3 regions of the Streptomyces sp. NPDC015345 genome follow, and region 1 is predicted to be linked to each of the others. Evidence: riboswitches for the same ligand, from Rfam matches in the RefSeq annotation. Region 1 holds a riboswitch; each other region holds the start of a gene.
The links. A riboswitch is a leader RNA that binds a small molecule or an ion and turns the genes downstream of it on or off. The one in region 1 is predicted to bind cobalamin.
Positions count from the first base shown of each region.

Region 1 (7,380 bases):
ACCACGACCCGGACTACGTGGTGCTCGGCGAGACCCGCACCTACTCCTTCGAGGCCATGACCAAGGCGGTGCGCCTCATCAACGGTGGGGCCCGCTTCATCTGCACCAACCCCGACGAGACCGGCCCCTCCACGGAGGGCCCGCTGCCCGCCACCGGCGCCGTCGCCGCGCTGATCACCAAGGCGACCGGCAAGAACCCGTACTTCGCGGGCAAGCCGAATCCGCTGATGATGCGGACGGGGCTGAACGCCATCGGGGCCCACTCGGAGACCAGCGCGATGATCGGCGACCGCATGGACACCGACGTCCTCGCCGGTCTCGAAGCGGGCATGGAGACGTTCCTGGTGCTCACCGGCCTGACGTCCCGGCGCGACATCGACAAGTACCCCTTCCGGCCGTCCACCGTCGTGGATTCCATCGCCGACCTGGTCGATCGTGTCTGACCGTCTGGCCGTCTGACCGTCTGACCCCCGTTTGGCCCCGTACCAGGATGCGAAGAGCGTCACCGGGCGTGAACCTCGAAGGACAGGAGGTTCACGATGTGCATACGATCCCTTGCTCTCCGTGGGGCGGGTGCGGCCGTCGTCCTGGCGCTCGCCCTGCCCGTCGGTGGGGCCCGTGCCCACGAGGACGGCGCCGTACAGGCCGAGGTCACCCCGGCCGACGCCCAGGCCGGCGCCACCGTCGAGGTGCGCGTCTCGGGCTGTGAGGGCAGCAGCGGGACGGCCGGGTCCGGCGCCTTCGAGGGGGACGCGAAGCTCACCGGCCGGGGCGGGAAGGACGCGCTGCACGGCAACGCCGAGATCCGGGGCGGCCTCTCCGGTTCGTACGACGTCACCGTCATCTGCGACGGCCACCCCCACCAGGGCACCGGCACGGTCCGGATCAACCAGCGGAACCCGGAGCCCGCCGCCCCGGTGCGCGCCGGTGGCGGGGGCACCGCCCACATCACCTCGACGGTGTCCGCGGAGGCCGACGGGGCCGACGAGGCGGGACCCGGCACCCGGCACGCCGTGATCGGCCTGATCCTCGCGGGCGTCGCGGCGGTCGCCGTGGCCTTCCGCAGCGTCCGCCGGCGCCGCTCCGAGTGACGGGCGGGACGTGAGCGTGTCCGGCGGCGAACGCCCGCCCGGGTCCGGACGCCTGCTGACCGGCGTCGCCTGGGCGGTCCTCCTGGTGGGCCTCGCGCTGTGGGGCAGCGGCCTCACGAACCTGCCCGGCGGCCTGTCGGGGCCCGCGACCGGCGACGTGGCGGCGGTCGGCCGCCCCCACGCGGTCGAACTGCCGCCCGCACACGAGCCGTTGACGCCCGCCCGGCCGGCGCGCGTCGAGGTGCCGTCCCTGAAGATCGGCGCCCCGGTGACCGCCCGCGGCCTCGACGCCCGCGGCGCGATCGACCCGCCGCCGTTCGCCGAGGCGGACGCCGTCGGCTGGTACGGCGGCGGCACCCGCCCCGGCGCCCCCGGCGCGGCCCTCTTCGTCGGCCACGTCGACACCGAGACGGACCCGGCCGTCTTCTACGACCTCAGCGCGGCGCGCCCCGGCGAGAAGATCGACGTGACCCGCGACGACGGCACCGTCGCACAGTTCACGATCGACGACGTCCAGGTCGTCACCAGCGACCGCTTCGACGCGAAGAAGGCCTACGGCCCCCACGAGGAGGGCCGCGCCGAACTGCGCCTCATCACCTGCGGCGGCACCTTCGACCGGGCCACCCGCACCTACACGGCGAACGTGATCGTCTCGGCGTACCTCACGGGAGTGCGGCGCTAGCCCCGGCGCCACCCCCCGGTCAGGCGACCCGCTGCCCGGCCGGCGACGGGGCCGGAGCGGCCACCTCGACGGCGCTCCGGGCCGCCGCGCGCACCCCCAGGGCGCCGAAGACCGCCGCGAACACCGCCCACAGCAGGGCGTGCGAGGCGAGCGACAGCATGCGGAACTCCCACAGCAGCGACGCCTCGACCGGCACCGGGTCCGGGTTGCCCGGCAGCAGGAAGAGCACAAGGAGGACGGCGACCGCGGTGAGCGCCGTCGCGATGTGCCGCACCGGTTCGGGACGCGTGACGAGGCGCACGTACACCTGGCGCACGAGGAACATGCCGAGCACGCCGATGGCGACCGAGGCGAGCCAGAGCGCCTGGCGGTCACCGACGGTGCCCGCGTCGCCGACGCCCGGCGGGTTCGCCGGATAGCGGATCCCGGGCAGGAGCGAGACCGCGAGGAAGGCCGCGCCGCAGAAGGCCAGCGCACGCGGCCACGGCAGCGCGCGCGGATCCCGCCGGTGCACCGCGGCGTACGCGACGGCGACCAGCACGCCGAGGGCAAGACCCGCGACGACCGCGGTCACGACCAGGCCGCCGTGCTGGGTGGAGCGGCTGAACAGCTCCTCATGGTGCTGGACGGCCTGCGCCGCGCCGTGCTGCGCGTGCTCCTCGGCGGCCGAGCGTCTCTCCTCGGCGCGGATCGCGCGGTCCATCAGGGGCTCGGCGAGCAGCAGGGAGAAGAGGCCGGCGGTGAGGCCCGCCGCTCCTCCCGCCACCAGGCCGCGTCCGAGCAACGGGAGTACGGGTGATGTGGGCATGGTGCTCGTGTCCGTCCGCCCGGTCAGTGGCACGGGGCGCCGAAGAGGTGCCGGCCGTCGTGCGCGAACTCGTGGAGGTAGTCGCCGGTCGCCGAGATCAGCGAGCCGTTGTCCATGAACACGGCGTACAGCGCGATGAGCGCGATGACCGCGGCGGCCGATGCGATCAGCCAGTCGCGGGTCTGCGTCACGGCGGCCTGGCTCGCCGTGGTGTCGGTGTGCGGAGCTGCGGAGTGCAGGGACATACCGGTGGGCCTCCTTCTGGGGTTTCCACGCCCCATGGCAGGAGGACGACGGCTCAGTTCCTGACTTCCGCGTACGAGCGTGCGTACGCGGTCACAGTGGCGGGACCGTCCCGGATTCGCACCGGGTTCCTGACAACCGTCGCCTCGATGTATGGACTTGTCGTCACGGAGAGTCCCAGTGCGTCGCGTCCCTGTCAACACGCGCCAGGTCAGGGCGGCTCCGCCGGCCGCCGGGCTCACCTGGCCCGATCGGCGACCCGCTCCCCCCGGGAGCCGCCGACCGGGCTGCCCCGCGACGGACGGCGCCAAGTGGGCCACGCGGTTGGCCCCGCGTCCCTCCGTGGCCCGGCCCGCCCTGTCAGGACCGCCCTCTCAGGACCGCCCGGGTCGCACCCGCCGCAACTCCTCGACGCCGAGGGTTCCCTCGATGACCTGCGCGGCGACCGCGTCGATGAGCCGGCGCTCCCTGCGCGCGTAACACCGCAGCGCCTCAAAGGCGTCGTCCACCCCCGTGTTCCAGCGTTCGGCCAGGACGCCCTTGGCCTGTTCGATGCGGATACGACTGTCCAGCGCCCCCTGGAGCTGTGCGGACAGCGTGCGGTACCGCGTGTGCGTGCGGTGGTTGTGCAGGCCCACCGCCGCGGCGTCCGCGAGCACCCGCAGGAGCCGCAGCTCCCGCTCGGCGGGCTCGGTCCCGCGCGCCTGCGACACGAAGACGTTGAGCACCCCGATGACCGGGCCGCGGTGCCGCAGCGGCACCGCCGACGTCGCCGTGACGCCGTGCTCACCGGCCCGCGCGGCGAACGCGGGCCAGCGGGACGCCACTTCGGCGCGGTCGATCCGGACCGGCGGCACGGGCCTGCCCGTTCCGAAGCCCTCGAGACACGGACCGCCCCGGTGCTGTGCCGCCAACAGGGCGCGTACCGCCGCCGGCCGCCTGCTCCCGGTGATGAGGCGGACCTCGCCGCCCCCGCCGGTGTACATCACGCCCGCGCCCTGCGCGCCGAGCAGTTCCACGGAGTGGTCCGAGAGCCGCCGCAGATAGCCCTCGGGGTCGAAATCGTCGGTCAGCGTGTCCGCGCTCTCCACCAGGATCTCCGCGAGCCGCAGTTCGCATGGGTGGTCCCCCATGGCCCTCTCCTCCCCTCTCCGCACGCTCTGCCTACCCTGCCGACGCGCACGGTAACGGCCCTTGGTGACAGCTCTCGTGGGGCAAAGGACCGTATGTCAGGATTGAGATACGGACAGTGCACCCAAGGGGGAGTGGATGTACCGCAAAGACACCCGCCGCGGACATGGTCTCGCGGCCAGGGGGGTGCGGACGGGGGTGGCGCTCGCGGGGGCCGCGCTGCTCCTTTCCGCGTGCTCCTCCTCCGGTGGTGACCCGGAGGACAAGTCTTCGGGCCGGCCTCCGGAGCAGCAGCCGAAGAGCAAGGACCCGTACTGGGTCAACCCGGAGGGGACCGCGGCCAAGCAGGTCGCCTCGTACGAGAAGGACGGCAAGAAGGACGAGGCCGAGCTGATCCGGCGGATCGCCGAGCAGCCGGTGTCCGAGTGGATCGTCCCGGAGAACGCCGAGGAACAGGCCCGCGGCTTCACAGAGGCCGCCGAGAAGGCGGACCGGGACGCCCTGCTGGTCCTCTACAACATCCCGCACCGCGACTGCGGCCAGTACTCGGGCGGCGGCGCGGCCGACGGCAACGCGTACCGCGCCTTCGTCGACCAGGTCGCCAAGGGCATCGGCGACCGGCGCGCCACGGTGATCCTGGAGCCCGACGCGGTGCTGCACATGGTCGACAACTGCACGCCCGAGCAGTTCCACGAGGAGCGCTACGACCTCCTCAAGGGCGCCATCACCACACTCAAGTCCCTGAAGAACACCAAGGTGTACCTCGACGCGGGCAACGCGGGCTGGCAGAACCCCGACTCGCTCTGGGAGCCCCTGAAGCGGTCCGGCGTCGAGCAGGCCGACGGCTTCTCGGTGAACGTCTCCAACTTCCAGACCACCGAGGACAGTACGGAGTTCGGCAAGAAGCTCTCGGCGAAGATCGGCGGCAAGCCGTTCGTCATCGACACGGGCCGCAACGGCAACGGCCCTTACGACAAGGGCAAGGACCCCTGGTGCAACCCGCCGGGGCGGGCGCTCGGCGAGACGCCGACGACGAAGACGGACGATCCGCTCGTCGACGCGTATCTGTGGGTCAAGCGGCCGGGGGAGTCCGACGGGACGTGCCGGGGTGGCCCCAAGGCGGGCGAGTGGTGGCCGGAGTACGCGCTCGGCCTGGCGAGGAACGCCTCGTAGGGGTCGCCTCCCTAGGGCCTGTCTGACAATTCCCGCCTGCCTCCCTCCGGGCGACGACGCGAATTGTCAGACAGGCCCTAGGGGCGCGGCGAACTGCGCGCTCAGCGAGGGGAAAGCCGCAGACGCGACTGCCGGGATCTCGGCAGATGCGTCTGCGGCTTCTTTGTGGTTGCTCGCGCAGTTCCCCGCGCCCCTTACGGGGCGGCTGCTCACCGGACGTGGACCCACCGCGCCTTGCTCGGGACGCCCTGGTCGTCCGTCACGAAAAGCATGTACCAGCCCGTTTCCACCAGGCTCCGATTCTTCGGGACCGTCACCGTCACCTTGCCCCGCGACTTCTCCAGGTCCAGCGCGATCGACGTCTGGTCGATGTCCGTGACGTGCGTGGAGGCGCTGGGCCGGATGAGGCGGGCCGCCTTGATGGCCGAGGAGTGCGGGGTCGGGAAGGTCCCGGAGCCGCCCCGCGCGATGGTCTTCGGGCCCTTGCCGAGGGCCGGCCGCGAGCCTTGGTAGAGGTACGGCGGGCTGTAGATCTCGATGCGCTGCTCGAAGACGCCCGGCTTGGTGTTGGCCTTGTCGGCGTAGAGCGAGTCGGAGCCGAAGAACATCACGCGGCCGTCGGGGAGCAGGACCGACCCGGCGTGGTAGTTGCGGCCCACCTCCGGGTCCGCGACCCGCCGCATCTCCCCGGTCCCGGCGTCGTAGATCCGCGCCTGGTGGATGTTGGAGTCGCCGCGCCCGCGGTAGTCCTCCGAGCCGCCGGAGATCAGCACGGTGTCGTCCGGCAGCGTGGACATCTGCGGGTAGCGCGTGCCCTTCTCCAGCGGGGGACCGTCGACGAAGCGCGGCTCGTCCGCCTTCAGGTCGACGATGCGGGTCTTCTCGCTGGACCTCTTGGACTCGCCCACGCCGCCGCCGCCGACCACCAGGTACTTCTGGTCCTGGGCGGGCGGCAGCTCGACCGTGCCGGAGGTCTCCATGAGCCCCGGGTCGCTCAGACCGGGGACGCCCTGCCACTTGTTGGTCCGAAGGTCCCAGATGCCGGGCTTGCGGCCGACGTCGGCGGGGCCGTAGCCCGCGTTGGAACCGGAGTAGAAGAGCCTGCCGTCGGTCATCTGGAAGATCGCCGGGTACGTCGGGAACTGCCGGATGCCCTTGGTGTACGTCCACTTCTTGGTCTTCGGGTCGTACACCTCGTTCTTGCCCGGCACCAGCTGGCCGATCTCGTCAAGGCCCGAGGTGGAGAGGATCCTGCCGTCGGTGAGCGTGGTCAGCGTGGGGTACCAGCGCGCCTCGTTCATCGGGTCGACCTTGATGTACCGCTCGGCCACCGGGTCGAACTCGAAGGCGTCCTTGATCCCCTGGAAGTCCTTCTTGTCCAGGGCGAGCTTCTGCGCCATGCCGTAGACGTTGCGCTTGTCGGAGCCCTTCATGCCCTCGACGCGGTAATTGTCCTGGGTCCCCGTCTCGTACTTGGCGCCGCTTTTGGCGGCTTCTACGTAGACCCGGCCGAGACCCGCCTCCGTGCGCAGGAACCTCCCGGTCCGCTTGTCGAAGACCTTCTTCGCCTTCTCCACGAGGACGTTGTCCTGGGAGACGAACGTCTTGCCGTTCTTCTTGCCGGTGAACTTCGTGCCGGCGGGAATCGTCTTCGGCTCGTCCGGGTCCTCGTTGTGGACGATCATCAGGCCGCCGGCCTTGGTGACGTCGCCCTTGAGCTTCTCGTAGCGCTGCGTGCCGCCGGCGATCAGCAGATTGCCGTTGCCGAGCTGGGTGTGACCCGTGCAGAACAGGTCGGTGGGCGTCGGGATCTTCTTGATGGTCTTCTTGACCGGGTCCCACAGCCGGGTGTCGAACTTCTTCTTGTCGAAGTTGCCCTGGTCGTTGCCGGAACCGGCGACCAGCAGGACCTTGCCGGTGTGCAGGAGCGCCGCGTGGATCGTGTTCTGCCGGTACTCCTCGGGGAATTCCACGATGTCCCAGTGGCCGTTGTCGGCCTTGTACTCCGGCTGGTTGATCTTGTAGTCGTGGTACTTCTCGGAGCCCACGCGCCACAGCCATGGGCCGTTCATCCCCGCCAGCGCGAGGACGACCGCCGCGCCTATCGCGATGCGGCGGGCGCGGCGACGGCTCGAACGGTCTTTCATTTCTCACGTCCCCCAAGGGAGATCGGCATCGTCTGCTCGGACGACGCCCAGCTGGGCTTCGGCCGCGGAACCACCGCTTCGAGCGCGGGCGGTGCGGGCTTCTTC
Region 1 covers NZ_JBIBTX010000001.1:1,228,200-1,235,579, reverse strand. Annotated here, with positions in the region: gene ACF062_RS05540 (HAD-IIA family hydrolase) at 1-443, shown strand, start outside; gene ACF062_RS05535 (hypothetical protein) at 540-1,091, shown strand; gene ACF062_RS05530 (class F sortase) at 1,102-1,773, shown strand; gene ACF062_RS05525 (CbtA family protein) at 1,793-2,581, opposite strand; gene ACF062_RS05520 (CbtB-domain containing protein) at 2,605-2,826, opposite strand; cobalamin riboswitch at 2,859-2,982, opposite strand; gene ACF062_RS05515 (ANTAR domain-containing protein) at 3,199-3,957, opposite strand; gene ACF062_RS05510 (glycoside hydrolase family 6 protein) at 4,094-5,128, shown strand; gene ACF062_RS05505 (galactose oxidase-like domain-containing protein) at 5,338-7,275, opposite strand; gene ACF062_RS05500 (glycosyltransferase family 2 protein) at 7,272-7,380, opposite strand, start outside.

Region 2 (7,380 bases), 740 kb from region 1:
GCGGCTCACGCTTCGCGCTGCGGACCGTACAGGAAGACGTAACGGAGTTCGTCCGGCACGTCGACAACCGGGTCTGGTTCACCTCGGAGGTGATGCGGGAGCAGGGCTGGCGTGCGGGACTGCTGCACCGAGCCGTCTCGGCCGCTGTCAAAGCTCCCGACCACTTCGGAATGCCCGGCTGGCCCGACACCGTCGGCTCGGCGATGGAACGCCTTGCCGTGCTGGACCGGTCGGGCGCACCCGAGTCGCTGGCCGACCTCGTGGCGGCGGAGACCGCGTTGCTCGAAGCGCCGGACCGGCTGGGGGCGGACGCCCTCGACTGGCTCTGCCGCCAGGGCCTGTTCTGCTAGCGAGCTCTCGCCAAGACGTCGGAAGTCAGAGGCCACGCCATGAAGTGGGACGAAGTGACCCTTGTGATCCTCGCCGCGTTCGGCTGCGTCACGCTCCTGCTGACCCAGATCAGTGAGGTGCTGTCGAGGCTGCCGCAGATCATCCGCGCCTGGCGGCAAGTGCGGCGGGAGCTGAGCGGTGAGACGGACCGTGATGGCCCGACACCGCCCGATCGGTGACAGTGGAGGTACGTGCGTGCAGGTATGTGCACGCACGTATGGCTGTGATGTGAGTGAAGGGAGAGACGCGTGGTGCTGCGGGCGGCTCTGGAACCGAGTGGGCAGGGATGGGTGCAGGCCGGGGAGTTCGGCGTGGCCTTTCTGTTGTCCGGGGTCATCGGGCTGGAGCGGGAGATCCGGCAGAAGGCCGCGGGGCTGCGGACGTACACCATCGTCGGGGTCGGGGCCGCGCTGTTCACGCTCGTGAGCAAGTATGGGTTCAGCGATGTCCTGCATACGGGGACCGTCTCCCTGGATCCGTCCCGCATGGCCGCGCAGATCGTCTCGGGGCTCGGCTTCATCGGGGCGGGCGTCATCTTCGTGCAGCGCGGCTCGGTGCAGGGCCTCACCACCGCGGCGACCATCTGGCTCACCGCCGCCGTGGGTTCGGCGGCCGCCGCGGGGCTGCCGCTGCTCGCGGTCCTCGCGACCGCCGCCTACTTCCTCGTCTCCTACGGGGTACGACCCCTCGCCCACCGGCTGCCCGCGCTGAGATCGGTGCCCGCCGGTTACCGGATCACCTATCTGTGGCGTCCTCGGCTGCTGCATGAACTCCTCGCGCAGTGCGAGGCCGCCGGGTTCGTCGTCGACGGGCTGCGGACGGTCTCCACGGGCGACGCCGAGCACACGGCCGAGGTGCTCATCTCCGTCGTGGGACGCGGGGACCTCGGAGCGCTGACCGTTCGGTTCGCCGATGTGCCCGGCGTGGTGGCCTGCCGACGCGACGACTCCCGGGACGAGTGAGGGCATGTCGGAGCGGCTCAGTGCAGGTCGAGCGGCACCGCCCGGTAGTGCGTAGTCAGGCGGCCCGTCTCGTCCAGGACATGGAAAGCCACCGCCGGCGGCAAGTCCCGGTGTACGTGATGGGCCGCGTCCGTCTGGGGTTCCCAGGGGAGGCGGAGGGTCGAGACGACGCCGGGGGCCACCAGGAGCGGGCGGTCCGCGAAGGTCGTTGCCGCGGGGGTGTGGGCGTGGCCCGCCAGGAATGCCGTGATGTTGGGGTGGCGGGCCGTCAGGGCGGCCAGGCGGGTCTCGTCGAACTGGCGGATCTCGTCGACGTACGGCGTGTGCAGGGTGGTCGGCGGGTGGTGGAAGGCGATCAGTGCCGGTACATCCGCCGGGGCCGCCGCCAGGGTGTTCGTCAGCCAGGTCAGGGTCTCGTCGGCCAGCCTGCCGTGGTCCTCGCCGGGGACCGAGGTGTCGCAGAGGGCGAGAGTGAAGCGGGGCGTCGTGCGGGAGTGGTTGACGGGGGCCGTGCTCGGCGGCTCGCCCAGCAGGTGTGCGCGGAACGCCGCGCGGTCGTCGTGGTTTCCGGGGCAGGTCAGCAGGGGGTGGCGGGTCGCAAGGAGTTCGCGGGCCGCCTCGTACTCCGAAGGGGCCGCGTGGTCGGCTATGTCGCCCGTGACGATGACCGCGTCCAGGTCGTACGGGAGGGTGTTCAGGTACTCCATGACCGCGCGGGTGCGGGCGACGCTGCGGCCGCCGTCCTCCTCGTGCGTATCGATGTGGGTGTCGCTCACGTGGGCGATCACCGCGGTCGTCCGTTCCTGTGGCTGCGCTCGCATGGCTGCGGGCTCCTCCTCGCGTGGTTCACGGTCTTCGGCGTGAACCTACGGCCGCCGGCCGTTCCGCGTTAAGTGCCGGTCGTGCGCGGCTGGACTGGTACCGGGCCTCGCAGGAAGCGGACGGAGGGAGGGTCCTCGCGGGTCACCACCGCCCGTACGCCGTAGACCTCCGCGATGAGTTCCTCCGTGATCACCTCCGTCGGCGTGCCCGCCGCGTACGCCGTGCCGTCCTTCAGGATCAGTACGTGGTCGCAGAACATCGCCGCCAGGTTGAGGTCGTGCAGGGCGATCACGCTGGTGACGGGGAGTTCGGCGACCAGGGAGAGCAGGTCGAGCTGGTGCTGGATGTCGAGGTGGTTGGTGGGCTCGTCCAGGAGGAGTTCGCGGGGCTCCTGGGCCAGGGCGCGGGCTATCTGGACACGTTGGCGTTCGCCGCCGGAGAGCGTGTGCCAGGACTGGGCCGCGCGGTCGGTGAGGCCCGTGTGCGCCAAGGCCTCGCGTACGGCCCGCTCGTCGTGGGGCGTGGGGGCCGACCACGCGCGGCGGTGCGGGATGCGGCCGAGGCGTACGACGTCTCGTACAGTCAACTCGGTTTGCGTGGTGGCGTGTTGCTCGACCACCGCGATACGGCGTGCCACCGTGCGGCGCGGGGTGTCGGGCAGCGGGTGGCCGTCCAGGGTGACCACCCCCGAGGCGGGGGCGAGGACTCCGGCGAGGATCCGCAGGAGTGTGGACTTTCCGGAGCCGTTGGGGCCGAGGAGGCCCACCGTGGCGCCGGGCGGCGGGGCGAGGCTCACGCCGTCGACGACGAGCCGGCCGCCGGCCTCGCGGGTGACCCGGTCGGCGCGCAGACCGCCCCGGGCGTCCGCCGTTACCTCGTACGTCGTCATGTCGCCCTCCGCGTCCGGTACAGCACCACCACGAACGCGGGTACGCCGATGAGTGACGTCACGACGCCCACCGGGACCTCCTGCGGGTCCAGGGCCGTGCGGGCCAGGGTGTCCACCCAGACCAGGAACACCGCGCCGGTGAGTGCCGTGACCGGGAGCAGCCGGGCGTGCCCCGAGCCGGTGAAGGCGCGGGCCGCGTGCGGCAGGACCAGGCCCACGAAGCCGATGGCGCCCGCCGAGCTGACCAGGACGGCGGTCAGCAGCGCCGTCACGCAGAGCAGGACCAGGCGGGTGCGGGCCACCCGTACGCCCAGTGTCGCCGCCGCCTCCTGCCCGAAGGCGAAGGCGTCGAGCGTACGGGCGTGACCGAGGCAGACGAGCAGCACCGCGGCGAGGACCGCCGCGCACAGCCACACGTCCGTCCAGCCCGCCCCGCTGAGCGAGCCGAGCAGCCAGAACAGCACGCCGCGGGTGGTCTCCGCGTCGCCCGCGGTGAGGATGACGAACGATGTCAGCGCGGAGAAGAGCTGCATCGCGGCGACGCCCGACAGTACGACGCGGTCCGTCGTGCCGCCGAGTGTGTGGCTCAGCAGGAGGACGAGCGCGAACGAGCAGAGCGCGCCCACGAAGGCGCCCGCCGAGATCGACAGCGCTCCCCCGCCGACACCGAGGACGACGACCGCGACCGCTCCGGTGGACGCCCCGGACGACACCCCGAGCACGAAGGGGTCCGCGAGGGGGTTGCGGAGCAGGGACTGCATGACCGCGCCGCAGACCGCGAGGCCCGCGCCGCAGACCGCGGCGAGCAGGGTGCGGGGCAGCCGCAGGTTCCAGACGATGCCGTCCCTGATGGGGGTGAGGTGTGCCTCGCCCCAGCCGAGGTGCGCGGCGAGCGCCGAGAACACGTCGGGGACCGAGATGTCGGCGGGGCCGATGGTGACGGCGACCGCCACCGAGAGGACGAGCGCGGCGCCGCCGGCCAGCCACAGCAGCCCATGCCGGACGGGGGCGACCGGGCTCACTTCGCCAGCCCGAACTTCCGCAGGCCGGCGGCCACTTGCTCGATGCCGTCGACCGTGCGGATCGTGGGGTTCATGGCCTGGCCGCTGAGGAGTACGTAGCGCTTCTTCTTGACGGCGGTGAGGTTCTTGGTCGCGGGGTTGGACTCCAGGAACCTGATCTTCGCCGCGGCGCTCTCCGCGGACTGCGACTTGCGGGTGAGGTCACCGATGACGAGGACGTCGGGGTCGCGGTCGGCGACGGTCTCCCAGTTGATCTGGGGCCACTCCTCGCGGGTGTCGTCGAAGACGTTCTTCGCGCCGAGTTCGCGGGTGATGATGCCGGGGGCGCCGCAGCAGCCCGCCATGTACGGGGCGTCGGAGTTGGCGAACCAGTACAGGAGCGAGACACCGGACGCGTCGATGTCCTTCGTGGCCTTCGCGACGCGGCCCTTCAGGTCCGCGATCAGCTTCTCGCCGCGCTTCTCGACGCCGAACACCTCGGCGAGGTCGCGTACCTCGCCGTAGACGGTGTCCATGGTGAGGGTCTTGACGCGTTTGCCGTCGCCGCCGCCGTCGTTGTCCTTGCCCGCGCAGTCGGTGGGCGAGACGTAGACGGGCACGCCGAGTTCGGTGAACTTCGCGCGGTCGGCGACGCCGCCCTTGCCCACGGTGTAGAGGAAGGAGGCGCTGACGAAGTCCGGCTCCTTGGAGAGGACCTTCTCCAGGGCGGGGTAGCGGTCGGCGAGCCGCTCGACCTTCGCGTTCTCCTTCTCCAGGTGCTTCGGGATGGGGTCGGTCCAGGTGCCCGTGCCCGCCATGCGGTCGGCGAGGCCGAGGGAGAGCAGGATCTCCGTGGAGCCCTGGTCGAGGGAGACGGCGCGCTTCGGCGGGGCCTGGACCTCGGCCTCCTTGCCGCAGGAGGCGACCGTGACGGGGTAGCCGTCGGCGCTCTTGCCCGCGGACTTCTGGGCGGAGCCGCCACCGCAGGCGGTGAGCGCGAGCAGTGCGGTACAGAGCACGGCGGACATACGGACTGTCGAGGACACGCGATCCCTTGAGTGTCACGGCTCATACGCGGAGCCTGGTCTGCGTCACGGCCTCCGCCGCCCGGTGTGCGAGCGGAGGCGCCAGCAGGTCTTCGGACTCGGGATCGAACCGGACGGGGCGCCTTCCCAGGCGTCCGAAGACGCCCAGTGGCCGTGGCCCCGCCCGTCCCCCTCACCGCTGCGCGTCAGTTCCGGATTTCCACCGGATTCCCTGGCCCAGGTGTGGGTTTGACTGGCTTGCGCAAGTTATCACGCGTCTTCACCGGCCCGGGCCCGGCCTCGGCTCGCCCCGGTAGGTGCCGAAGGACCAGCGGTTTCCCTCGGGGTCCTGGATGCCGAACTCGCGGCTGCCGTACGGCTTGTCCTCGATGTCGCCGGTGATCTTCACGCCCGCCTCGCGGAGGCGGTGGTACAGGTCGTCCACCCGGTCGGTCACGACATAGGCGCCGGAGGTGCCGGGTTTCCCGCAGGTCTCGGCGGCCGTCCCGGGGTCGTACGAGCCGAGCATGACGCCGCCTCCCTCGGGCCAGTCGAGCTGGGCGTGGACGACGCGGCCGCCGTCCTCGTACACGGCCGTGCGCAGGAAGCCGACGGTGTCGACGAGGAAGTCGATCAGGGCGGGGGCGTCCTGCGCCTGGAGGCATGGCCAGGTCGTGGGGGCGGGGGTGGTGGTGAGCGGCTCGTGCTGTGTGGTGTCAGGCGCGGTATCAGGTGTGGTGTCAGGTGTGGTGTTCATGTCTGCCACTCTTCGCCTCCGGCGTGCGCCCCGGCTTGGATATTCCGGCACTCCTCGGCCAGCCAGCCCGTGGGGCTCACCCCCGTGTACTGCCGGAAGTCCCGTACGAGGTGGGAGTGGTCGTAGTAGCCCGTGTCGGCGGCGACCCGGGCGAGGTCCGGCGGGTCACCCGCCGCGACGGCGCGGGTCACGGCCGCCTTGGCGTGCTGGAAGCGCATCAGGCGCGCGGCCTGCTTGGGGCTCAGGCCGGTCTCGGCGCGGAAGAGGGCGGTCAGGCGGCGCTCGCTGAGGGCGACGTGCCGGGACAGGCCGCCGAGGGTACCGGCGCCGCGGTGCCGGGCGAGCCAGGCCCAGGCCTCGGCGACCTCGGGGCGCACGGCTCCGGCGGGCCGGGCCGCGCGCCGCCTCAGGTAGTCGGCGAGGACGGCGAAGCGGTCCTCCCAGGCGTCCAGGGCGCACAGCCGCTCACGCACCTCGGCGGCGCGCGCGCCGAGGACGTCGGTGCCGCCGACGACGAGCTGTCCGGCGAGCTCACCGGCGGGCAGGCCGAGGAGCGCGCGGGCCGCCAGCGGGTGCACGGCGAGCTGGACGCCCGCCTCGTGCTCGGGCTGGACGACGTAGGCGGGGCTCTGGTGGAGGCCGCCCACGATGATGTCGGTGCGGACCGCGTCGGCGCCGGTCGCCTGGGCGGGCGTACCGCCGGTGGCGATGGCCCCGTCCAGCGAGAAGATCACCGTCAGGTACGGCGAGGGCAGGCCCCGGTGCAGGGCGGGCCGCTGCCCCGCGGTGCGGTAGCCGACCGCGGAGACGACCATGCCGTCGAGCCGGGGAACGGCCCGCACGAACTCACGGGAGCCCATGCGGTCCAGTATGCGACGCCCCGGCCTCCACCGCCGAGGCCTCGCCCCGGGCCGCACGCGCCCGCCGACGCCCCTCTCCGCTACCCGCCACCGCGCCCCCCATGCCCGCCCGCCCCGGTGACTTCGATCATGGGAATCCCGTGGCCGGGCCCATAGCATGGCGCGCCGCTCCGGACGGGGCCGCGCATCGCACTCAGGAACGGCGGGACACGGGAAACATGGCAGTACGAGCCAAGAACAAGCGGGCCCTCATCGGTGGCGTGGGGGCGCTCGTCGCCGCCGCACTCGCGGGCGGCGCGCTGTGGCCCGCCGGTGAGGCGACGGCGGCCGACACCTCGGCCGCCACCGCCCGCGAGCTGTCGCACTGGCCGGAGCCGGTCGCGAAGAAGCTCGGCAAGGTCATCGCCGCGAACGACCACAAGGGCGCGTATGCCGTCTTCGACGCGGACAACACCTCGTACCGCAATGACTTGGAGGAGTCGCTGCTGCCCTTCCTGGAGATGAAGGGCGTGCTGACCCGCAAGACCATGGACCCGTCCCTGAAGGTCATCCCGTTCAAGGACACGGCGACGCACAAGGAGAGCCTCTACAGCTACTACAACCGGCTGTGCGAGGTCGACGACCAGGTCTGCTACCCGTGGGCCGCGCAGATCTTCTCCGGGTTCACGCTGAAG
Region 2 covers NZ_JBIBTX010000001.1:485,689-493,068, forward strand. Annotated here, with positions in the region: gene ACF062_RS02275 (hypothetical protein) at 1-350, shown strand, start outside; gene ACF062_RS02280 (hypothetical protein) at 390-569, shown strand; gene ACF062_RS02285 (MgtC/SapB family protein) at 702-1,352, shown strand; gene ACF062_RS02290 (metallophosphoesterase) at 1,370-2,173, opposite strand; gene ACF062_RS02295 (ABC transporter ATP-binding protein) at 2,242-3,063, opposite strand; gene ACF062_RS02300 (FecCD family ABC transporter permease) at 3,060-4,085, opposite strand; gene ACF062_RS02305 (ABC transporter substrate-binding protein) at 4,082-5,092, opposite strand; cobalamin riboswitch at 5,176-5,362, opposite strand; gene ACF062_RS02310 (VOC family protein) at 5,370-5,846, opposite strand; gene ACF062_RS02315 (helix-turn-helix domain-containing protein) at 5,843-6,706, opposite strand; gene ACF062_RS02320 (haloacid dehalogenase-like hydrolase) at 6,925-7,380, shown strand, end outside.
Region 2: another riboswitch for cobalamin. It lies ahead of ACF062_RS02305 (ABC transporter substrate-binding protein); the one in region 1 lies ahead of ACF062_RS05520 (CbtB-domain containing protein).

Region 3 (7,380 bases), on a different contig from region 1:
ATGGCGGCGTGGCTGCGGGAGCACCGCGTGGACGCGCTCATCGACGCCACCCATCCTTTCGCCAAGGCCATCTCGTTCAACGCGGCGTCGGCCGCCGCCACCGCCCATGTTCCCCTGCTCGCCCTGCGCCGCCCCGGCTGGGTCGCGGGAGAGGGCGACGACTGGCACACGGTCGACTCCCTGGAGCAGGCGGCACGGGTGCTGCCCGCCCTGGGCGAGCGGGTGTTCCTCGCCACCGGGCGGATGGGCCTCGCGGCGTTCGCGGGCCCCGGGACGGCGGCCCTGTGGTTCCTCGTACGCTCCGTCGACGCGCCCGAGCCGCCGTACCCCTCCCGGATGGAGGTGCTCCTGGACCGGGGCCCGTTCACGCTCGACGGGGAGCGGGAGCTGGTGCGCCGCCACCGGGTCGACGTCGTGGTGACGAAGGACAGCGGGGGCGCGGCGACGGCCCCGAAACTTGTCGCTGCGCGCGAGGCGGGGGTTCCGGTCGTGGTGGTCCGGCGCCCTGCCCTGCCGGAGGCCGTCCCCGAGGTCGCCACACCGGAGGAGGCCGTCGAGTGGGTGCGTTCCGCTGCGTGGTGAGGTGCGGGTGCGTTGTGGCTGGTCGCGCAGTTCCCCGCGCCCCTGAAAACGGGGCTGCGCGCCCCGTCAGGGGCGCGGGGAACTGCGCGCTCGGCCACAGCACACCCGCAGACGACGCCCCACAGAATCACCCCTCGGGGTACCTGCGAGGCGTCCAGACGATCTGCTCCCTACCCCCGCGCCGCCGCGACACCCGCGTCTGCGAAGAGCCGACGATCAGGAGCGTCCGCATGTCGACCTCGGCGGGGTCGAGGTCCCCGAGGCGTACGATCCGCACGCTCTCCTCGGGGCCGCCCACATCCCGTCCGAGGACGACCGGCGTGTCCGGCGCCCGGTGTTCGAGCAGCAGCTCCCGGGCCTTGCCCACCTGCCAGGTGCGGCTGCGCGACCCCGGGTTGTAGAGCGCGAGGACGAGATCCGCCGAGGCCGCCGCGGCCAGGCGCTCCGCGATGACCTCCCACGGCTTCAGGCGGTCGGAGAGGGAGATCGTGGCGTAGTCGTGGCCGAGCGGCGCCCCCGCCCGCGCGGCGGCGGCGTTCGCGGCGGTCACGCCCGGCAGCACCCGGACCGGAATGTCCTCGTACGCGTCCTGTGAGGCCGCCTCCAGGACCGCCGTGGCCATCGCGAAGACGCCGGGGTCGCCACCCGAGACGACCGCCACGCGCCGCCCGCGCCGCGCCAGCTCCAGAGCGAACTCGGCGCGCTCGGACTCCACGCGGTTGTCGGAGCCGTGCCGCCGCTGCCCGGCGCGGTGCGGCACCCGGTCGACGTACGTGGTGTAGCCGACCAGGTCGTCGGCGGCGGCGAGCGCGCCACGCGTCTCGGGGGTCAGCCACAGCGGCCCCGCGGGGCCCGTGCCGACCACGACGACCTCTCCGCACCGCTCCGCGGGCGGTTCCGGCGCGGGCCCGCCCGTCAGGGGCGCCACCCGGCTCGGCAGCACCGCCACGGAGAAGTAGGGGACGGATTCGGGGTCCACGTCGGCGAGGCGGCCGGTGCGCTCGCCCTCCATGGTGGCCCGCTCGACATAGCGCGCCTCGTCGAGGCGGCCCGCGCTCTCCAGAGCACCGCGCACCTTTCCGAACGTACGGCCGAGCTTCATGACGACCGCCGAGTCCGTCGCCGCGAGGCGCGCGGCCAGCTCCTCCTCGGGCAGCGTGCCCGGCAGGATCGTGAGAACCTCCTCGGCCTCCACCAGGGGCTCGCCCAGGCGGGCCGCCGCCGCGCTCACCGAGGTGACGCCGGGGATCACCTCGGTCGGGTAGCGGTGCGCGAGCCGCTTGTGCATGTGCTGGTAGGAGCCGTAGAAGAGCGGGTCGCCCTCGGCGAGGACGGCGACGGTGCGCCCGGCGTCCAGGTGGGCGGCGAGGCGGGCGGCTGCCTCCTCGTAGAAGTCGTCGAGGGCGCCGCGGTAGCCGCCGGGGTGGTCGGTGGTCTCCGTGGTGACGGGGTAGACCAGCGGCTCCTCGATGTGGTCGGTGCGCAGGTGCTTCTCCGCGATCCGGCGGGCGATGGAGCGGCCGTGCCGGGCCGAGTGGTACGCGATCACGTCGGCGGCGGCGATGACCTCGACGGCGCGCACGGTCATCAGGGAGGGGTCGCCGGGCCCGAGCCCGACCCCGTACAGCTTCCCCTGGGTGTTCTGGGTGTTCACTCGGCCTCGCTCGCAATCGCGTTGATCGCCGCCGCGGCCATCGCGCTGCCGCCGCGACGCCCCCGTACGACCAGGTACTCAAGGCCCGAGCGGTGTTCGGCGAGCGCGTCCTTGGACTCGGCGGCGCCGACGAAGCCGACCGGGATGCCGAGGACGGCGGCCGGGCGTGGGGCGCCCTCCTCGATCATCTCCAGGAGGCGGAAGAGCGCGGTGGGGGCGTTGCCGATGGCGACGACGGAGCCTTCGAGGCGGTCGCGCCACAACTCCATGGCGGCGGCGCTGCGGGTGGTGCCGAGCCGCGCCGCGAGGCCGGGGACGGCGGGGTCGGTGAGCGTGCAGATCACGTCGTTGTCGGCGGGCAGCCGCTTGCGCGTGACGCCGCTCGCGACCATGTTGGCGTCGCACAGGATCGGCGCGCCGTCGCGAAGGGCCTTGCGGGCGTCGGCCACCACGCGCGGGCTGAAGGCGAGGTCGCGGACGAGGTCGACCATCCCGCAGGCGTGGATCATCCGCACCGCGACCTGGCTGACGTCGGCGGGCAGACCCGCGAGGTCCGCCTCCGCGCGGATGGTGGCAAAGGACTCGCGGTAGATCGCCGCGCCGTCCTTCTCGTAGTCGAACACTGTGCTCTCGCTCATCTCGTGGCCGTTGTTGTGGTGGTTGCGGATGTCGTACGTGCCCTCGTGACCGTCTCGGTCAGGTTCGCGCCGCTCACTGGCGCCGCCGTGCCGCCGGTGCGCACCGTCACCTCGTACCGCCCGTCCCCGGTGGCGAGGGCGTCCACCCAGTCGCCGCGCGGGTGCCCGCACCGCCGCTCGCAGCCGGAGAAGTGGACGGGCAGGCCACCGGCGCCGGGGACGGCGTCGGCGCGGACGTCGGCGAGGGACTTGGCGCAGCCGGGTCGGCCGGTGCAGGCGGAGACGCCGAGCCAGGGCGAGCGGGGGTCGGCGATGAAACCGGCGTCGGCCAGCGCGCGCAGCCTTTCGCGGGCCGCCGCGTCGTCCTCGAAGCCGGGGAGCACGAAGCCGCGCCACGGAGTGACGCGCAGTTCGTCGGCCGGGGCGGGCAGCAGGGCCCGCCACCGGGCGGCGCTCACGCGGCCGAGGGGGGCGCCGACAGCCACCGCGCGGCCGCAGACGCCGGGCAGGTGCGGGGCGGCGCCGGGCGGGCCGAAGGGGGCGGCGGCCGGTCCGGCGTCGATGCCCTGCCGCGCCAGCGCCCCGGCGAGGTCGACGGGGTGCCCCGCGGGCAGCTCCCGGACCCGCCACGCCCCGTTGCCCGCGTCGCGCGCGGCGGCGAGGAAGGCCCCGGCGGCGGCGAGAGCGGCACGCGGGGCGGCGGCGGCGGAGACCCGCAGGGCGCGGTCACCGACGCGGACGAGCGCCGTGCCGCCCGGGTCCGCGGATGCCGTGCCGCCCGAAGTCATGGACACGGCCGCTGCCCCGCCCGACTCCCCGCGCACGCACTCCGCCCCGCACGACTCCCCGGACACACACCCCGCCCCGCCCGATTCTGCGATCAAGGTCACATCGCCGCCGAGCCCGGCCACGTCCCCTCGCCCGTCGTCCAGGACGAACAGGAAGCGGCCGGAGAGCGCCGTCGTCCACTCCTCGGCGCAGAGCAGTCCGTCGAGCTCGCGGGCCCACAACTGCACGTCGGCGTGGCCGAGTCCGTCGAGCGTGGCGAGCGGCGAGGCCACGATGTTGCGGACGCGTTCGTGGCGTTCGGAGGGCAGCAGGCCCGCGTCCGCGAGAACCGCGGAGAGTTCCGTGCCGCAGCTCGCGCCGAGGCCGCGCAGCTCGATGTTGCCGCGCGAGGTGATGCTGAGGTGGCCGTCCGCGAGGCGTTCCGCCACGTCTGCCAGTATCGCCGCCTGACGGGACGTCAATACACCTGCGGGCACGCGGAGTCGGGCCAGTGCGCCGTCGTCGGCGCGGTGCAGTCGGAGCGCTCCGGGGCAGGCGTCGCCCCGGTCGCGGACCGGGGTACGTATGAGGGATTCGCCCTGGTTCGTGGAGGTTGCTCGGGTGGGCGGCATGGCGGCGAGCATACCCACGCCGTTCCGGCCGGTCGCCTCCCGAGACGGGCCGTCCCGGCAGGTGGCCGCCCCATCGGCGGCGGTCAGGACTTACTATGCAGGCGGCGGGCCGCCAGGTCCGCCGACGCCAGCGACGGCGTGGGTCCGCCAGGACCCGGGGGAGGAAGCCCGGTGCGAATCCGGCGCGGTCCCGCCACTGTGAGCCCCATCCGTGGGGCGAGCCAGGAACTCCTGCCGTCCATACGACCACCCGGGGCGCGGACACCCCGAGGAAGGCCTGCGCACGCATGCTTCTGCTGCTGTCGACCTCCGACACCGACCTGCTCAGCGCCCGCGCGGCGGGGGGTCCGGTCGACTACCGGTTCGCCAACCCGTCCCGCCTGGACCTCACCGAGCTGCCCTCGCTCCTGGCGGGCGCCGACCTCGTCGTCGTACGCCTCCTCGGTGGCGTCCGCGCCTGGCAGGACGGTCTGGACCAGCTCATCGCCAGCGGTCTGCCGGTGGTCGTACTCACCGGTGAACAGGCGCCCGACGCCCAGCTGATGGCCTCCTCCACCGTGCCGGTCGGCATCGCCGCCGAGGCGCACGCCTACCTCGCGCACGGCGGCCCCGCCAACCTTGAGCAGCTGGCCCGCTTCCTCTCCGACACCGTGCTCCTCACCGGCCACGGCTTCGACCCGCCGGCGCCCGCGCCGTCCTGGGGCCCGCTGGAGCGCACGGCGCGCGACATCGACGGCCCGACCGTCGCGGTGCTCTACTACCGCGCCCACCACATGAGCGGCAACACCGCCTTCATCGACGACCTGTGCGGCGCGATCGAGGACGCGGGCGGGCGCCCGATGCCGCTGTACGTGGCCTCGCTGCGCGCCCCCGAGCCGGAGCTGATCGACGCGCTGCGCCCCGCCGACGCCATCGTGACGACGGTCCTCGCAGCCGGTGGCACCAAGCCCGCCGAGGCCTCCGCGGGCGGCGACGACGAGTCGTGGGACGCGGGCGCGCTGACCGGCCTCGACGTGCCGATCCTCCAGGCGCTGTGCCTGACCGGGTCGCGTTCGGCCTGGGAGGAGAACGACGAGGGCGTCTCGCCGCTGGACGCCGCGAGCCAGATCGCGGTGCCGGAGTTCGACGGGCGGCTCATCACCGTCCCGTTCTCGTTCAAGGAGATCGACGAGGACGGGCTCCCGGCGTACGTCGCCGACGCCGAGCGCGCGGCGCGGGTCGCCGGCATCGCCGTACGGCACGCGCGCCTGAAGCACATCCCGGCCGCCGACAAGCGCCTGGCCCTCGTCCTGTCCGCGTACCCGACCAAGCACTCCCGGATCGGCAACGCGGTCGGCCTCGACACCCCGGCGTCCGCCGTCGCGCTGCTGCGCAGGCTGCGCGCCGAGGGCTACGACTTCGGCCCCGAGGCCGACATCCCGGGTCTCGTCTCCGGTGACGGCGACGAGCTGATCCGCGCGCTCATCGACGCGGGCGGCCACGACCAGGAGTGGCTCACCGAGGAGCAGCTCGCCGCCAACCCGGTGCGCATCCCGGCCGCCGACTACAAGCGCTGGTACGCGACGCTGCCGCAGGAGCTGCGGGACTCGGTCGAGCAGCACTGGGGGCCGCCGCCCGGCGAGATGTTCCTGGACCGTTCGCGGGTCGGCGACGGCGGTGACCCGGAGGGCGACATCGTGCTTGCCGCCCTGCGGCGCGGCAACCTCCTCATCCTCATCCAGCCGCCGCGCGGCTTCGGCGAGAACCCCATCGCGATCTACCACGACCCGGATCTGCCGCCCTCGCACCACTACTTGGCCGCGTACCGCTGGATCGCGGCCCCCGCGGCGGACGGCGGCTTCGGGGCCGACGCGATGGTCCACCTCGGCAAGCACGGCAACCTGGAGTGGCTGCCCGGCAAGAACGCGGGCCTCTCGGCGGCCTGCGGCCCCGACGCCGCGCTCGGCGACCTGCCGCTGATCTACCCCTTCCTGGTCAACGACCCGGGCGAGGGCACCCAGGCCAAGCGCCGCGTGCACGCCACGCTCATCGACCACCTCGTGCCGCCGATGGCCCGCGCCGACTCCTACGGCGACATCGCGCGCCTGGAGCAGCTCCTCGACGAGTACGCGCAGATCAGCTCCATGGACCCGGCGAAGCTGCCGGCGATCCGCGCGCAGATCTGGACGCTCATCCAGGCCGCGAAGCTCGACCACGACCTGGGCCTTGAGGACCGCCCCGACGACGACGGCTTCGACGACTTCCTCCTCCACGTCGACGGCTGGCTCTGCGAGATCAAGGACATGCAGATCCGCGACGGTCTGCACGTGCTCGGCACCGCCCCGGCCGGTGCCGACCGCGTCAACCTCGTCCTCGCGATCCTGCGCGCCCGCCAGATCTGGGGCGGCACCTCCGCCCTGCCCGGCCTGCGCGAGGCGCTCGGCCTCGACGAGTCCGCGGCGACGCGCGTGAGCGCCGACGAGGCCGAGGACAAGGCCCGCGCGCTGGTCCAGGCGATGGACGACGCGGGCTGGGACCTCGCCGCCGTCCCCCGCGACCAGGGCGAACAGGTCGCCGCGATCCTGGAGTTCGCCGCCCGCGAGGTGGTCCCGCGCCTGGAGGGAACCACCGCCGAACTGGACAACGCCGTACGGGCGTTGGAGGGCCGCTTCGTCCCCGCCGGTCCCTCCGGCTCCCCGCTGCGCGGCCTGGTCAACGTCCTGCCGACCGGCCGCAACTTCTACTCGGTCGACCCCAAGGCCGTCCCCTCCCGCCTCGCGTGGGAGACCGGCGAGGCCCTCGCCGACTCGCTCATCGAGCGGTACAGGAACGACAACGGCGACTACCCCACCTCCGTGGGCCTTTCCCTGTGGGGCACCAGCGCGATGCGCACGGCGGGCGACGACGTCGCCGAGGCCATGGCGCTGCTCGGCGTGCGCCCCGTCTGGGACGACGCGTCGCGCCGCGTCACCGGCCTGGAGGCCATCCCGTACGAGGAGTTGGGCCGTCCCCGCATCGACGTGACGCTGCGCATCTCGGGCTTCTTCCGCGACGCGTTCCCGCACACGATCGGCCTGCTCGACGACGCGGTGCGGCTCGCGGCCTCGCTTGACGAGCCCGCCGAGCA
Region 3 covers NZ_JBIBTX010000002.1:277,854-285,233, reverse strand. Annotated here, with positions in the region: gene ACF062_RS07645 (cobalt-precorrin-6A reductase) at 1-582, shown strand, start outside; gene ACF062_RS07640 (precorrin-2 C(20)-methyltransferase) at 710-2,236, opposite strand; gene ACF062_RS07635 (precorrin-8X methylmutase) at 2,233-2,859, opposite strand; gene ACF062_RS07630 (cobalamin biosynthesis protein CobG) at 2,871-4,286, opposite strand; cobalamin riboswitch at 4,406-4,525, shown strand; gene cobN (cobaltochelatase subunit CobN) at 4,562-7,380, shown strand, end outside.
Region 3: another riboswitch for cobalamin. It lies ahead of cobN (cobaltochelatase subunit CobN); the one in region 1 lies ahead of ACF062_RS05520 (CbtB-domain containing protein).